Regions from separate parts of the Citrobacter sp. CFNIH10 genome, predicted to be linked through region 2. Evidence: predicted binding sites of a transcription regulator. Region 2 holds the regulator's gene; each other region holds the start of a gene.

The links. Region 2 encodes CRP, which controls carbon source genes, mostly activating them, when cyclic AMP is high. Its sites were predicted from a motif close to ATGTGANNNNNNTCACAT; they were not measured.
Positions count from the first base shown of each region.
Region 1: a site for CRP is predicted at 2,770-2,787, ahead of ldtB (L,D-transpeptidase). Genes of this name have one in related genera too.
Region 3: a site for CRP is predicted at 3,001-3,018, ahead of cdd (cytidine deaminase). Genes of this name have one in related genera too.

Region 1 is NZ_CP026216.1:3,011,494-3,017,148, reverse strand. Features, by position in the region: gene C2U53_RS17985 (hypothetical protein) at 1-684, opposite strand, end outside; gene C2U53_RS17980 (hypothetical protein) at 855-1,271, shown strand; gene C2U53_RS17970 (IS6-like element IS26 family transposase) at 1,494-2,198, opposite strand; gene C2U53_RS17965 (hypothetical protein) at 2,189-2,476, shown strand; gene ldtB (L,D-transpeptidase) at 2,884-3,804, shown strand; gene C2U53_RS17955 (anion transporter) at 3,870-4,979, opposite strand; gene mntR (manganese-binding transcriptional regulator MntR) at 4,976-5,449, opposite strand; gene C2U53_RS17945 (serine acetyltransferase) at 5,645-5,655, shown strand, end outside.
Region 2 is NZ_CP026216.1:828,325-833,979, forward strand. Features, by position in the region: gene C2U53_RS07435 (YheU family protein) at 1-163, shown strand, start outside; gene C2U53_RS07440 (phosphoribulokinase) at 218-1,087, shown strand; gene C2U53_RS07445 (OsmC family protein) at 1,187-1,591, opposite strand; gene crp (cAMP-activated global transcriptional regulator CRP) at 1,899-2,531, shown strand; gene C2U53_RS07465 (YccS/YhfK family putative transporter) at 2,583-4,670, shown strand; gene C2U53_RS07470 (hypothetical protein) at 4,713-5,204, opposite strand; gene C2U53_RS07475 (hypothetical protein) at 5,201-5,655, opposite strand, start outside.
Region 3 is NZ_CP026216.1:4,636,320-4,641,974, forward strand. Features, by position in the region: gene C2U53_RS26690 (aromatic acid/H+ symport family MFS transporter) at 1-690, opposite strand, end outside; gene C2U53_RS26695 (LysR substrate-binding domain-containing protein) at 817-1,725, shown strand; gene C2U53_RS26700 (CidA/LrgA family protein) at 1,857-2,255, shown strand; gene C2U53_RS26705 (CidB/LrgB family autolysis modulator) at 2,252-2,947, shown strand; gene cdd (cytidine deaminase) at 3,077-3,961, shown strand; gene sanA (outer membrane permeability protein SanA) at 4,164-4,883, shown strand; gene C2U53_RS26720 (DUF2542 family protein) at 4,886-5,125, shown strand; gene mglC (galactose/methyl galactoside ABC transporter permease MglC) at 5,176-5,655, opposite strand, start outside.

The DNA of each region.
Region 1 (5,655 bases), 2.2 Mb from region 2:
GTTGATGTTCTTAGCCTGCCCTTCCCACATAGGTAATAAATTATCTTTAATATCTCGAAGGCTATCTTTTACATCGACAGCTGTTTCATAGCTCATTTGTGCTTGAACCTGACTTAGTTTTAAACCAACAAGAACTCCCTGAAAGTTATTAACTCTTATCCGTAGCCTGTTAATTGCCATATATTCATTGCTTGTGACACTATAGTCACACTCGTTCTTATTTTTCAGATATGACTCAACAACATCTATGAAAACCTCTAGCTGATGAATATCTTGCGCATAGATTGCCTCCAAACCCTTCGTGATTTCAGCATGAGCGGTTAGCATTTTGAAATGATCAGGTATCCGTTCGCATAGTTTCATAACTACTTTGTTATAAATATCTAGCTGGGCTTTCCGTAAGATTTCGGAACCTGTTAAATGATCGAACATCCGACGAAAAAGATTCTTTTTTCCCTTTGAGAAATTGACTTCCGCTTTTGTCATTGCGTCTATGAGATGGTAAATTTCATCTAAGAGCGACTTTTCAATATCACTCATCTTAACTGCTTCATCAATTGACATTTCATGCCCATTGATGTTGAGGACACATTTTTGATTTGAAATAAGCTCTGGCCCAAATCTATCGTAACTTAATGGGTCTTTAACAAAGGCTTCAACCATCTTAGTGGCATCACTGCTCATTTCAATTCTCCACAAATTTCGATAGAAAAAATTTACCATGTTCTCTTAAACTATCGAAATTCCTGACCATATAATGTCCGTTTTTCGGGGTCGTTTTGCGTTCAAAAAAAGTCGGAGAAAATTTGTCTGTCTATAAGATGGTGTAAACAAGTATAACTATGGTGGATTTCATGGTTAAATTTATACCCATTATGGTGGTAGCGGGCAGAACGCAGGCCAACTCTATTGCCAGGTTTCTACTGGATTCAGTGCTGGTGTGGTCATTATTGTGCTGGCTCAATACAATTATTCCATTCTATGTGCCGTTGGTAATAACCATTACAACATGCACAATTTATGCACGAGTTGGTTATAAAGTATTTTTCAAGCCGTTAACCTTCATGAAAACTAGAAGTTTTTATGTCGATGCTGAAAAACCAACAGTTCAACTCAATTACACATTAGCTGGTGGGCAGGCGAACCAATTTTTCACTTTAGCCCAAAAAACCACCAGCATCCATTTTGTTTACCTTTTCACCTGTCTCGTATACCTGTTTTTGGGTAAATCGCTCTCTAATTACGCAAAAAATATTAAGCGTGGTATATAACTCCATGAAACCGTTAATTATTGTTTTTATCATCTCTGCACTTTACCTCTCTTATCAGCTGATAAGGTCTCGTCGTCCAAAACATTGGTTGATAGTTTCCTCCTCATTGTCGCTTGCGGTTATTGTGTCCTTTCAGTTTCTCGGCGGTGTATTCCTGATCCCGACAGAATGGCACTGTTGCAAAGTTAGCGATGAGGCAGCCTTTTGTCTTATTCAAAGGCCTTACATTTCAAAAACTCTGCTTACCAGGCGCATTTCGCCCAGGGGATCACCATAATAAAATGCTGAGGCCTGGCCTTTGCGTAGTGCACGCATCACCTCAATACCTTTGATGGTGGCGTAAGCCGTCTTCATGGATTTAAATCCCAGCGTGGCGCCGATTATCCGTTTCAGTTTGCCATGATCGCATTCAATCACGTTGTTCCGGTACTTAATCTGTCGGTGTTCAACGTCAGACGGGCACCGGCCTTCGCGTTTGAGCAGAGCAAGCGCGCGACCATAGGCGGGCGCTTTATCCGTGTTGATGAATCGCGGGATCTGCCACTTCTTCACGTTGTTGAGGATTTTACCCAGAAACCGGTATGCAGCTTTGCTGTTACGACGGGAGGAGAGATAAAAATCGACAGTGCGGCCCCGGCTGTCGACGGCCCGGTACAGATACGCCCAGCGGCCATTGACCTTCACGTAGGTTTCATCCATGTGCCACGGGCAAAGATCGGAAGGGTTACGCCAGTACCAGCGCAGCCGTTTTTCCATTTCAGGCGCATAACGCTGAACCCAGCGGTAAATCGTGGAGTGATCGACATTCACTCCGCGTTCAGCCAGCATCTCCTGCAGCTCACGGTAACTGATGCCGTATTTGCAGTACCAGCGTACGGCCCACAGAATGATGTCACGCTGAAAATGCCGGCCTTTGAATGGGTTCATGTGCAGCTCCATCAGCAAAAGGGGATGATAAGTTTATCACCACCGACTATTTGCAACAGTGCCCTAAACAGTTACTACCTAAAACCACGGTAAAACGAGAGCATTTGCGTTACCGCAAAGCCGCCTTGTATCTGACACTGGGGATGTTTTCGAGGAGAGAAATACTGCGGAACAAAGTTTACGGAATATTTAGTTCACCTTTCAGCATAGCAGAAAACCAACCAGCAATTCAAATTAAATTTATCAGTGCTGAACAGCGTATCAGATTTGCTGATTAACCTTCCGACATCTTGCTTGAGTGGGGTGGCTAAAACCACCGAGCCAGTATGAGAATATTGACCCAATGAAACCAAAACTTCAAACAACGAAGACTGACCAATGAATGTATGCAGGGGTGACAGAAACCTCTCTCCCATTGCTTAATTTCCCGCTTTGAAACTATATGGTGACGTTGCTGGAAACTAACACGGACGTATCCTAAAGAATATGTGACAAACCGCGTATTATGCCACAAGTCTGAAATAAGATCGCGCCTCGTCGCAAACGACTACACTGGGGTAACAGGAAAAAAATGTGATTTCGTACACATCTGAATTCCCTGTTAACAGGAATGCACATATAATGCGCTCCCAACACTACAGAATTCTCAACCCAACAGCCTGCCAGGCAATGAATCTCGCATAACATGAATATGAAATTAACAACGTTTTTCGCGGCAGCACTCGCGGTCGTCGGCTTTTGCAGTACCGCATCCGCTGTCACCTATCCTCTGCCAACGGATGGTAGTCGCGTCATTGGTCAGAATCAGGTTATCACCATCCCGGAAGGTAACACGCAGCCGCTGGAATATTTTGCTGCGGAATACCAGATGGGACTTTCCAACATGCTGGAAGCCAACCCGGGCGTGGATACCTTCCTGCCGAAAGGCGGCACCGTGCTGAATATTCCGCAGCAGTTGATTCTGCCGGACACCGTGCACGAAGGTATCGTGATTAACAGCGCGGAAATGCGTCTGTACTACTACCCGAAAGGCACCAATACGGTGATCGTCCTGCCTATCGGTATTGGTCAGTTAGGTAAAGACACGCCTATCAACTGGACCACCAAAGTAGAACGTAAGAAAGCCGGTCCGACCTGGACGCCAACCGCGAAAATGCACGCTGAATATCGTGCCGCAGGTGAACCGCTGCCTGCCGTTGTTCCGGCAGGTCCGGATAACCCGATGGGTCTGTACGCGCTATACATTGGGCGTCTGTACGCCATTCACGGCACCAACGCCAACTTCGGTATCGGCCTGCGCGTGAGCCACGGTTGCGTGCGTCTGCGTAACGAAGACATCAAATTCCTGTTCCAGAATGTGCCTGTCGGCACGCGCGTACAGTTTATTGATGAGCCGGTAAAAGCGACCACTGAGCCAGATGGCAGCCGTTACATCGAAGTTCACAACCCACTGTCGACGACTGAAGCGCAGTTTGAAGGCGGCGAAATCGTACCGATTACCCTGTCGAAGAGCATTCAGAACATCACCAATCAGGCCGATGTTGACCAGAACGTGGTAGAGCAAGCGATTCAGAACCGTTCAGGGATGCCTGTTCGTCTGAATTGATACGAATCTGGACAATATAAAGGGCGGATAATTTTTCCGCCCTTTTTTGTTGATTTTAATTGGTATTATCTCAGCAGTAACAGCCCATACCCCACCAACGCCGCCCACACCAGCATCGGCAGTGAATAGAGATGAAAGCGCCACCAGATGCGTCGGTCGTTTGCCATCCGTAGCGCAATCAAATTCGCCAGCGATCCCGGCAACAAACCAAATCCACCGATGTTGACCGCCCATGCCAGCAGCACGGTCGGAGGCACGTAATTCAGCAGTAAGATGGTGCCGGGAACATTGCTGATAAACTGCGACAGACCAATTGCCGTCAGCCACAGGCCGGGTTCAGACAGCGAGCCGACGTGACTTAACGTTCCCTGCAATGCCGGCAGTTGCGTCAGTAGATGAACATCAATAAACATCGCCATAAACACCAGCAACAGCGTCCAGTCAACGCTCAACACCACACGCCGCGCCAGTAACAGAAACCCCAGCGCGACAATCGCCAGCCCTACCAGCTCTTGTTTGAACTCCAGCGCCGTCAGAAAAACGAGGTACAGCCCCAGACACCCCCATACCAGTCGCGGCTGCCATTGCGGCGCATGCGTGCCGGTGTGGTACGACAGCGGCTTATTAGGGAAGCAGAACCAGCACACGACCAGCAGCGTCACCATCATCGCAACGGCAAGCGGCGCCATCTGGCTGATAAAGGCAAAAAATGAGAGACCAGAACGCCCCCACAGCAAAATGTTTTGTGGGTTGCCGATGGGCGTTAACAGCGAGCCAGCATTCACGGCCAGCGCTTCAAAAATAATCAGCCGGTTGACCGGTATCGCACACAGCTTCTTCAGCGTAATGGTCAGCGGCACAACGATAAAAAGCGCGACGTCGTTGGTCAGAAAAGTGGAAAGCAGCGCCGCTGCCAGCACCATGAACATCGCCAGACGGCGCTCAGTCGCAAAGCGGCGGGTCATTTTACGTCCCAGCACATCGAAATAGCCGCTAAGCTCCACGCCTTTAGTCAGCAACATCAGGCCGCTCAGGATGATAATGGTGTGCCAGTCAATAGCGCCAGGCCACGTCCGTGGCGTGAACGGCACCCACAGACTCAACGCCACGCCAACGACAATCAATAGCTGAAAAAAACGGTCGCGTTTCAACGCCCGCAATAAAGGCAGGTTCATTCAACGGAAGTTCCGTGTTGTTCGGTAAACAGCCGGAATGCGTCCAGCGTCTCCTGACTGACATGATGCTCCATCCCCTCAGCATCGCGACGGGCTATCTCAGCGCTCACCCCCAGCACCAGCAGGAAGTTCTCCACGATCTGATGGCGCTCACGGCTTTCCTGCGCCAGCTTCTCCCCTTCCGGGGTTAAGAAAACGCCGCGCCAGGGGATCATTTCGATCAATCCCACCGAGGCCAGGCGTTTGAGCATCTTCGCCACCGTGGGTTGGGACACCCCGAGCCGGGCCGCCATATCCACCTGACGCGCTTCACCGACTTCAATAATCAGATCAGAAATCAACTCAACATAGTCGTCAATCAGCTCACGCCGATGCGCCTCTCTCACCTGACGAAACCCTTCGACGTGTTCTTCAACGTTCACTAACTGCGTCACTTTTTTTGTTGTTGGCATACCTGCGCGACGACTCATTCTGCTTCCTCATTCCTGTGACGCGTTAACAGCATCTAATTGGAGAGCGTCCATTGTAAACCAGAGTTGCCCAGGCACAAAAAATTAACGTTTTAGCAATAGCTATATAATATAACCTTCTTTATATCTTACAACCCGCATGAAACAAGGGATTTAGAGCATTCAATACATCAAAGTGTCGCAATAATGTCGCACATGAATTCTGT
Region 2 (5,655 bases):
CTTTGTGTTGCGCGAAGGTACCGATTATGGTGAACATGAACGTACCCTTGAACAAAAAGTCGCCGACGTCAAACGCCAGTTACAGTGTGGCGAAGCGGTGCTGGTGTGGTCTGAGTTGCACGAAACCGTCAATATCATGCCGCGCAAGCAATTTCGCGAATAACCCGCACGCTATCGGCCGACTATAATAAAAAATCAATTTATTGATGGAGTTAACATGTCTGCCAAACATCCGGTGATTGCGGTAACAGGATCCAGCGGCGCGGGGACCACCACCACCAGCCTCGCGTTCCGTAAAATTTTTGCGCAGCTCAACCTGCGCGCAGCCGAGGTGGAAGGCGACAGTTTTCACCGCTATACCCGTCCGGAAATGGATATGGCGATCCGCAAAGCACGCGACGCCGGACGCCACATCAGCTATTTTGGGCCCGACGCCAATGACTTCGGTCTACTGGAGCAGACGTTTATTGAGTACGGTCAGACGGGCAAAGGCCAGTCGCGTAAATATCTGCATACCTATGATGAAGCCGTGCCATGGAATCAGGTACCGGGGACGTTTACCCCGTGGCAACCCCTGCCGGAACCCACCGACGTATTGTTCTATGAAGGCCTGCACGGCGGCGTCGTCACGCCCCAGCATGAGGTCGCAAGACATGTTGATCTCCTGGTCGGCGTGGTCCCCATCGTTAACCTGGAGTGGATCCAGAAGCTTATCCGCGACACCAGCGAACGAGGCCATTCTCGTGAGGCGGTGATGGATTCGGTGGTGCGTTCGATGGACGACTATATCAACTACATCACGCCGCAGTTCTCCCGCACCCATATTAACTTCCAGCGCGTTCCCACCGTCGACACCTCGAACCCATTCGCGGCCAAAGGCATTCCATCACTGGATGAGAGCTTTGTCGTGATTCATTTCCGTAATCTGGAAGGAATCGATTTCCCCTGGTTGCTGGCGATGCTGCAGGGGTCATTCATTTCCCACATCAATACATTGGTGGTACCTGGCGGCAAAATGGGGCTGGCAATGGAACTCATCATGTTGCCGCTGGTGCAGCGACTGATGGAAGGCAAGAAGATCGAATAAACGATGGGAAGTGCGCGATGGCGCTACGCTTATCGAGCCTACAAATCAGGGATCTGTAGGCCGGACCAGGCGCTAGCCGCCATCCGGCGACAGGAAAAATTACGCCGCAATCACTTCATATGAATGGGTAATGTTGACCGCTTTTCCCAGCATCAGCGCCACAGAGCAGTACTTCTCCGCTGACAGGTCGACCGCACGCGAAACGGCGGCATCTTTCAGATCGTTACCGGTGACAATAAAGTGCAGATTGATGTGGGTGAACAGGCGTGGCGCCTCTTCGCGACGTTCTGACGTCAGTTTCACTTCGCAGTTCGTCACATCCTGACGGCCTTTTTGCAGGATAGAAACCACGTCAATGGCGCTGCAACCGCCCGCTGCCATCAACACCATTTCCATCGGGCTCGGCGCTTTATCACCAGAGTTACCGTCCATCAAAATCTGGTGTCCGGAAGCCGACTCACCAAGGAAGGTTAACCCCTCAACCCATTTAACACGCGCTTGCATATTTTTTAACTCCAGTGCGTCAATTTTCCTGACAGATTACGCGTACATAACAATTCTCGCAACGGAAGGCGACCTCCGTCATGCTGAAGCGAGACACCAGGAGACACACGGCTAAAGCTATGCTAAAACAGTCAGGATGCTACAGTAATACATTGATGTACTGCATGTATGCAGAGGACTTCACATTAAAGGCTGCAGTGAGTTTTTGACAGCCTCTTCCCAGGACGCGGGAAGCACATTTTTGCAACCCCAGAGACAGCGGCATTTTTTGGCTCTGGAGACAGCTTATAACAGAGGATAATCGCGCATGGTGCTTGGCAAACCGCAAACAGACCCGACACTTGAATGGTTCTTGTCTCATTGCCACATTCATAAGTACCCGTCCAAGAGCACGCTGATTCACCAGGGTGAAAAAGCAGAAACGTTGTACTACATCGTTAAGGGCTCAGTGGCAGTGTTGATTAAGGATGAGGAAGGGAAAGAAATGATCCTTTCTTATCTGAATCAGGGTGATTTTATTGGCGAACTGGGCCTGTTTGAAGAAGGCCAGGAACGTAGCGCATGGGTTCGGGCGAAAACAGCGTGTGAAGTGGCTGAAATTTCTTACAAGAAATTCCGTCAGTTGATCCAGGTGAACCCGGATATTCTGATGCGCCTCTCTTCCCAAATGGCTCGCCGTCTGCAAGTCACTTCAGAGAAAGTCGGTAACCTGGCCTTCCTCGACGTGACCGGTCGTATCGCCCAGACTCTGCTGAATCTGGCGAAACAACCTGATGCGATGACTCACCCGGACGGCATGCAGATCAAAATCACTCGCCAGGAGATTGGCCAGATCGTTGGCTGCTCTCGCGAAACCGTTGGTCGTATTCTGAAGATGCTGGAAGATCAGAACCTGATCTCCGCTCACGGTAAAACGATCGTCGTTTACGGCACTCGTTAATCTCATCGGAAATGACGCGCTACCCGCTAGCGCGTCATTTTTGTTTTGCCAATGTGGCGCAGACTGATTTATCACCCAGAAATCAATTATGCACTACGTCAAACGCTGGTGCTCTGTTTGCCCGTGGCCGTCGGACTGATCATCGGGCAGTTACATCTGGGCCTGCTCTTCTCTCTCGTTCCCGCCTGCTGCAACATTGCCGGGCTTGATACTCCGCACAAACGCTTTTTCAAACGTCTGATTATCGGTGCATCGCTGTTTGCCGGCTGTAGCCTGATCATGCAGCTGCTGCTGACGCAAGCGGTGCCGTTACCCCTGATCCTGACCGGCCTGACGCTCACGCTCGGCGTCACCGCTGAATTGAGCTCCCTTCACGCGCGTTTGCTTCCGGCCTCGCTGATCGCGGCGATTTTCACACTGAGCCTCGCGGGAAATATGCCGGTCTGGGAACCGCTGCTGATCTACGCGCTGGGCACGCTGTGGTATGGCTTGTTTAACTGGTTCTGGTTCTGGCTCTGGCGCGAACAGCCGCTGCGCGAGTCGCTGAGCCTGCTGTACCGGGAACTGGCGGATTACTGCGAAGCGAAATACAGCATGCTGACCCAGCATACCGACCCGGAAAAAGCCCTGCCGCCGCTTCTGGTGCGCCAGCAGAAGGCCGTCGACCTCATCACCCAGTGCTATCAGCAGATGCACATGCTGTCGGCGCATCACAATAATGACTATAAGCGGATGCTGCGCGCCTTTCAGGAAGCGCTGGATCTGCAGGAACATATCTCCGTCAGTTTGCATCAACCGGAAGAGGTGCAAAAGCTGGTCGAGCGCAGTCACGCGGAGCAGGTGATACGCTGGACGGCGCAAACGGTCGCCGCTCGCCTGCGCGTACTGGCGGATGACATTCTGTATCACCGGCTGCCGACGCGGTTCACCATGCAAAAGCAGATTGGCGCGCTGGAAAAAATTGCTCATCAGCATCCGGATAACCCCGTCGGGCAGTTCTGTTACTGGCACTTCAGCCGTATCGCCCGCGTACTGCGCACCCAGCGACCATTGTACGCCCGCGATCTGATGGCCGATAAGCAGCGTCGGCTACCGCTGCTGCCGGCGTTGAAAAACTACCTCTCGCTGAAATCTCCGGCACTCCGCAGCGCCGGGCGGATCAGCGTCATGCTCAGCATCGCCAGTCTGATGGGAACCGCGCTGCATCTGCCGAAGCCTTACTGGATCCTGATGACGGTGCTGTTTGTGACGCAAAACGGTTACGGCGCCACCCGCGTGCGTATTCTGCACCGTTCGGCGGGAACGCTGGTGGGGCTGATTATCGCAGGCGTAACACTGCACTTTCATATTCCTGAAGGATATACGCTGGCGCTGATGCTGGTGATCACCCTGGTCAGCTATCTGACCATCCGCAAAAACTACGGCTGGGCGACCGTGGGATTTACCGTCACGGCGGTGTACACCCTGCAACTCCTGACGCTGGACGGCGAACAGTTCATCATTCCGCGATTTGTCGACACGGTGATAGGCTGCCTGATTGCGTTTGGCGGCACCGTTTGGTTATGGCCACAATGGCAGAGCGGACTGTTGCGTAAAAACGCACATGATGCGCTGGAGGCCGATCAGGAAGCGATTCGTCTGATTCTGAGTGACGATCCGCAGGCCACACCGCTGGCTTATCAGCGTATGCGCGTCAATCAGGCGCACAACACGCTGTTTAACTCACTGAATCAGGCGATGCAGGAGCCAGGCTTTAACACGCACTACCTGGCGGACATGAAGCTGTGGGTGACGCACAGTCAGTTTATCGTCGAACATATCAATGCCATGACCACGCTGGCGCGTGAGCATACGATGCTGACGCCGGAACTGGCGCAGCGATATCTGCAATCGTGCGAAATTGCCATCCAACGCTGTCAGCAGCGGCTGGAGTACGACGGGCCGGGCAGTTCGGGGGATGTGAATATTCTGGAAGCGCCTGAAGCGCTCACCCACGGCCCCTTAAGCACGCTGGAACAGCATCTGCAACGCGTGCTGGGGCACCTGAACACAATGCACACTATCTCGTCTGTCGCATGGCGTCAGCGGCCGCACCATGGGATCTGGCTCAGCCGCCGGTTACGGGATAGTAAGAGTTAATAATTTTCGTCATGCCCGCATTTAGCTGCATCGTTCTAATCATCAACTATTGCCATATACATGTTTTATACAATCAGTCGATTGAAGTATAAACTTATAATTATCAACAACAAATTCATTTGATTGATCGCCATCCTCATCAAATTTCAATCTGTCATTATTAAACCTGCCTTCAAAATAATAGATATAGCATTTACCATAGTAGGGTTCCGTTTTTTCGAATGCTGTCTGTAAATCCTTGTTATGAAAAATAAGCGAAACCTCTACTCCAGACAATGAATGTGTACTCGATAATAAAAACCTATCATTCCTTGTCAAAACAGTTTTATAAGCTCTGCTGATATCCTCATTAACTCTGAATATATCATTAGGCTCTGATGCTTTGTTAGCATCCTTCAAAACAGTTGCTTTAAATATTCTATAGCTCGTACACTCACAGGCATACTCCATATCTACAGTATAAATCCCTATTTTTTCCGCAGACGAATCGCAACCACTCAGGAGCAGGATAAAAAAGGAAAATAATCTTGTCATACGAAATCCTTCAAGGTTAACATTCCTTTTTTATCTGTTATTTTTATTACCTTACCATCTTTCCATATAGCTCTTTGCCCATGACGATAATCCTGTTGTTCTCTGGACGTTTTCTTGCCACTATTAATATTTGGATTAGCCTTAGTTGTATGACCGATAACATATCCATTTGCCAGTTCTTCGGAAAGGTTTTTAGTAATACTATCGGTCAACGGATCGGTATCATTACCTGATTTACATCCATGAATTTCAATAATAGCGCCTTCTGGACTGAATTTAGTAAAGTCAATATCGTTAACTGCTCTTGCCTCATCACCTTTGTCATCGCCCAGCCATTTTCGAATACGACCAGCGTACAAACTTGCATTTAAATCGTTATCTTCGATATCTTCACCTGAAAAGCCACCTTTAGGATCAAGCGATGCGCCCTTATACATATAGAGTCCTCTTT
Region 3 (5,655 bases), 1.4 Mb from region 2:
CTGGGTATTGTCGTAACGTTCGCCGGTGATCGCGCTGACCGTTCTGGCGATGGTTGCCTGCGGCAACTGGCGACGGACCTGCCAGCGTGGAGATTCCGGCAGGACCGCGAGCAGGACGAAGAACAGCATCAGCGGTAACACGCCGCCGAGGACCAGGATCCCGTGCCAGCCAATAACCGGCACCAGCTGCGCGCTGACAATTCCGCCCATCGCTGAACCGAGCGTAAAGCCACAGAACATCAGGGTGACCAGCGCACCGCGGCGGCGGGCGGGCAAGTATTCAGAGGTCATGGTGATGGTGTTGGGCATGGCACCGCCGAGGCCCAGACCGGTCAGAAAGCGCAGGATAACCAGCGTTTGCAAATCCGGCGAAAAGGCGGAGATCAGGCTCAGCGCACCAAACAATGCCACGCAGAGCTCAATCACCCGTTTGCGACCGAAACGGTCAGACAGCGGTCCGCAAAGTAAGGCGCCGGCGGTAAGTCCTAACAGACCTGCGCCAAACAGCGGAGCGAGGTCTCCGGCAGTTAACTGCCAGTGGGTACGAATATCGGGTGCAATAAAGCCAATGGCTGCGGTATCAAAACCATCAAGCATGACCACCAGAAAGCAGCAGATGATCACCCGCCACTGTGTCTTGCTGACAGGAGCAGCATCGATCAGGGCTTGTAGTTCACGTCGTTGAGTCATAGTGAATGCCTCGGTGCAGGTAGGGACAGATGTTGTTTTGTTTTTGGTATGTTACGAGTTTGTAGACTGGGCGATAAAATGTACAATGGCATTTCATGCAGAGACATAACCTGGAGGTTATCGCTGATGGCAAACTGGGCGCAAAAACTGAAGCTGCACCATCTGCAAATGCTGGTGGCGCTGGGCGAACAAGGGAATCTCACGCACGTTGCACGAATGATGAATATCACCCAGCCCGCGCTGTCGAAATGGCTGTCACAGCTCGAAGATGAGATGGGGATCACGCTCTTTGAACGTCACAGTAAAGGCCTGCGCCCCTCGGAAGGCGGCAAGTTGCTGCTGCAACACGCCCAGCGCTTAATCAATGACATGGAGCGTTCACAGTATGAAATGGCACGCTTTAAAGAAGGCGGGCTGGTAGGGAGCCTGAAGATTGGCTGCTCGCCAGTGGCGACCGACTGTGTGTCGCAGGCGATCCTTAATCTGCTCGTGGAGATGCCGACGCTGCACCTTAACATTGAAGAAAAGGTCATGACGCCGCTGCTGCACGACCTGCTTGCCGGTTCCGTGGATGTCGTGGTCGGCCGCGTCGGTGGGCGAGCGCTGCAGCTTCCGCTCAATTATCAGGTGCTGTATACCGAACCCGTTTGCTTTGTCGCCCGTCCCCACCATCCATTAGCGAAGTTTGACACCCTGAGCTGGGCCGATCTAGCGCACTGGCGCTGGATCGTCTGGCCGACGGGAACGCCTATCCGCCTGAGTATTGATAACGCGCTGGTCGATAACGGAGTGATGTTGCCGGAGAACACCATCGAGTCGGCATCAATGAACGTCAGTACTAACCTGCTGCAAAGCAGCGATATGATCTCTATCCTTTCTTTACGGCTGGCGCAGCGCTATGCCAGCCAGGGACAGCTGGTGATCCTCAACCTACCGAAGATTGAACAAAAAGGCAGCGTGGGCGTGTTCTGGCGCAATAATGAGACGCCGTCCAGCGCGCTGAGTCGTTTTCTGCAACTGCTGGCACAAGTTTAGCATCACGTATTGGGGATATTGCCCAATGTTCCCGCTGTCTATGTTCAGTATGCTAAGAATTCATGATGTGATCGATAGCACGTTTTAAAGTTTAATTGTATGATGAATCCGTCGCTTCGAGGAATTTCAACATGAGCAAGACACTGAATATCATCTGGCAATACTTACGCGCTTTCGTGCTGATTTATGCCTGTCTGTATGCAGGCATTTTTATTGCGTCCCTGCTGCCTGTCGCCATTTCTGGCAGCATCATCGGGATGCTGATCCTGTTTGTGCTGCTGGCGCTGCAAATTATCCCGGCGAAATGGGTGAATCCTGGCTGCTATGTGCTGATTCGCTATATGGCGCTGTTATTTGTGCCGATTGGCGTCGGCGTGATGCAGTACTTCGATCTGCTGCGCGCGCAGTTTGGCCCGGTGGTGGTGTCGTGTGCGATCAGTACGCTGGTGGTGTTTCTGGTCGTGAGCTGGAGTTCACATCTTGTTCACGGTGAACGGAAAGTGGTGGGTCAGGAAGGATCTAAAGAATGATGTCGTCAATCTGGTGGTCTTTACCGCTGACGCTGGCGGTTTTTTTCGGTGCGCGCAAACTGGCGACACGGTTTAAATTTCCCTTACTGAATCCGCTGCTGGTGGCGATGGCGGTGATTATCCCGTTCCTCCTGCTGACCGGCATCTCCTACGACAGCTATTTTAAAGGTAGCGAAGTGCTGAATGACCTGCTGCAACCGGCGGTCGTGGCGCTGGCCTATCCACTGTATGAACAGCTGCATCAGATTCGCGCCCGCTGGAAGTCAATCATTACTATCTGTTTTGTTGGCAGCGTTGTGGCGATGGTGACCGGCACCACAGTGGCGCTGTTGATGGGCGCCACGCCTGAAATCGCCGCCTCCGTCTTACCGAAATCCGTCACTACGCCGATTGCGATGGCCGTGGGCGGCAGCATCGGCGGCATTCCGGCGGTCAGCGCCGTGTGCGTGATTTTCGTCGGTATACTCGGCGCCGTCTTTGGTCATACCCTGTTAAACGCCATGCGCATTAAAACCAAAGCCGCACGCGGACTGGCGATGGGCACCGCGTCCCACGCCCTCGGCACCGCCCGCTGTGCGGAGCTGGATTATCAGGAAGGCGCATTCAGTTCGCTGGCGCTGGTGATTTGCGGGATTATTACCTCGCTGATCGCCCCGTTCCTGTTTCCGGTTATTCTCGCGGTTGTGGGCTAAAATTTGCGATACGTCGCGCATTTTTAATTTATGTTTCATAAGTTGCATACACAATGAGAATTAGATCACACATATAGCCATAACAGGCCCGTACACTACGATCCCAATACATTGTTATGAGGCAACGCCATGCACCCACGTTTTCACACTGCGTTTAGCCAACTTGCGGACAACCTGCAATCCGCGCTGGCGCCCATTCTGGCAGATACGCATTTCCCCGCGTCGCTGACGGCTGAGCAGGTATCAATGCTTAAAAGCGCAACGGGACTGGACGAAGACGCACTGGCATTCGCGCTGCTGCCGCTGGCGGCGGCCTGCGCCTGTACGCCGTTGTCGAACTTTAACGTTGGCGCAATTGCGCGCGGCGTGAGCGGAACGTGGTATTTCGGCGCCAATATGGAATTCCTCGGCGCGACGATGCAACAAACGGTTCACGCTGAACAAAGCGCCATCAGCCACGCCTGGTTGCGCGGCGAGAAAGGTCTCGCCGCAATCACCGTTAACTACACCCCGTGCGGCCACTGCCGCCAGTTTATGAACGAACTCAACAGCGGGCTGGATCTGCGCATTCACCTGCCCGGTCGGGAACCGCATACGCTGCGCGACTATTTGCCGGATGCGTTTGGGCCGAAAGATCTCGACATCAAAACGCTACTGATGGACGAACAGGATCACGGTTTCGCCCCTCAGGGAGATGCGCTGACGCAAGCGGCCATTGCCGCCGCGAGCCGCAGTCATATGCCGTACAGCCAGTCACCGAGCGGTGTAGCGCTGGAGTGCAAAGATGGACGTATCTTTAGCGGAAGCTATGGCGAAAACGCCGCATTTAACCCGACCATCCCACCGCTACAGGGCGCGCTGATTATGTTGAATCTGAACGGCTATGGTTATGCCGATATTCAGCGTGCGGTGCTGGCGGAAAAAGCCGACGCGCCGCTGATCCAGTGGGATGCCACCGCCGCCACGCTGAAAGCGCTGGGCTGCAGCAACATCGATCGCGTACTTTTGGGCTAATTGTCTGATGGCGTCCGCGCACAGGCCGGATAAGGCGTTTTCATCGCTATCCGGTCTAACCACCTGATGGCGCAACGTTTATCAGGCCTACGCTTGTTTCACGTATTGCTGAAAATCCCCCCAATCAGACTGCTGTTTCTTGCGCTTCGCCAGCGGGTACAGTAGCCTGATTGAAATTTCATCCAGTGACAGAGTTTTCTTCATGCTAAAGCGCGCCCTCTACAGCCTGTTGGTCCTGATCGGCTTGCTGCTGTTGATCGTGCTGGGCCTTGATCGCTGGATGAGCTGGAAAACTGCCCCCTATATTTACGATGAGCTTCAGGACCTGCCCTACCGCCAGGTTGGCGTGGTGCTCGGCACAGCCAAATATTATCGTACCGGGGTGATCAACCAGTATTATCGCTACCGTATTCAGGGTGCGCTGAACGCCTATAACAGCGGCAAAGTTAACTATCTGCTGCTCAGCGGCGACAACGCCTTGCAAAGCTATAACGAACCGATGACGATGCGCAAAGACCTGATTGCCGCTGGCGTCGATCCTGCCGATATTGTGTTAGATTACGCCGGATTCCGCACGCTCGATTCGATTGTCCGCACCCGTAAAGTCTTTGACACCAATGACTTCATCATCATTACCCAGCGTTTCCACTGCGAACGCGCGCTGTTTATCGCGTTACATATGGGGATTCAGGCACAGTGCTACGCCGTGCCGTCGCCAAAAGATATGCTGACGGTTCGGGTACGCGAGTTTGGCGCACGTTTTGGCGCGCTGGCCGATCTGTATCTGTTTAAACGTGAACCCCGTTTCCTCGGCCCGTTAGTGCCAATTCCCTCCCTGCATCAGGTTCCCGACGATGCCCAGGGCTATCCGGCCGTAACACCGGAACAATTGCTTGAACTGCAAAAGAGACAAGGAAAATAAGCATGGAAGACAAAACGCTTTTTATCGTGATTGGCGTACTGATGATCGTCGCCTGGACCCTGCGGGAAGGTATTAAAGGGTTACGCTCTGGCGTCGTTGAGAAAACGGTCAAAGGTTCGCAAACGCCGCGCTTAATTCAGCGCGCAGCGGAACCTGGCGCTTACTGGAGCTATATTGGCGTCTACTTTGGTCTTTCGGTCGGCGCGCTGCTTGTCGGCATCTGGTTAGTTTTTATCAAATAAAAAACCGGCGCAGAGCACATCTGCACCGGTTTGATTCTGCCCTGAAGGGATTACTTCTTACGCGCGTATTTCAGTGAATCCAGTGCGACCGCAAAGATAATGATGCCGCCCTTGATGATGTACTGCCAGTACGGGTTAACGCCGATGTAGGTCAGACCGTAGTTGATGACGGTAAAGATGATCACACCGGTCACCACGCCGAACACCGTTCCCACCCCACCGCTAAACGACACGCCGCCGACCACGCACGCCGCGATCGCATCCAGTTCGTACATAAAGCCCAGGTTGTTGGTTGCCGAGCCGATACGCCCCGCTTCCAGCAGACCGCCGAAGGCATAGAACACACCGGACAGCGCATAGATCATCAGCAGGTTCAGCGCCACGTTCACGCCTGATACCTTAGCTGCTTCCGGGTTACCGCCGATGGCGAAAATGTTTTTACCGAAGCGGGTTTTATTCCACAGCACCCAGACAAACGCCACGGCGATTAGCGCATAGAACGTGATATACGACAGCCGGAAGCTGCCCAG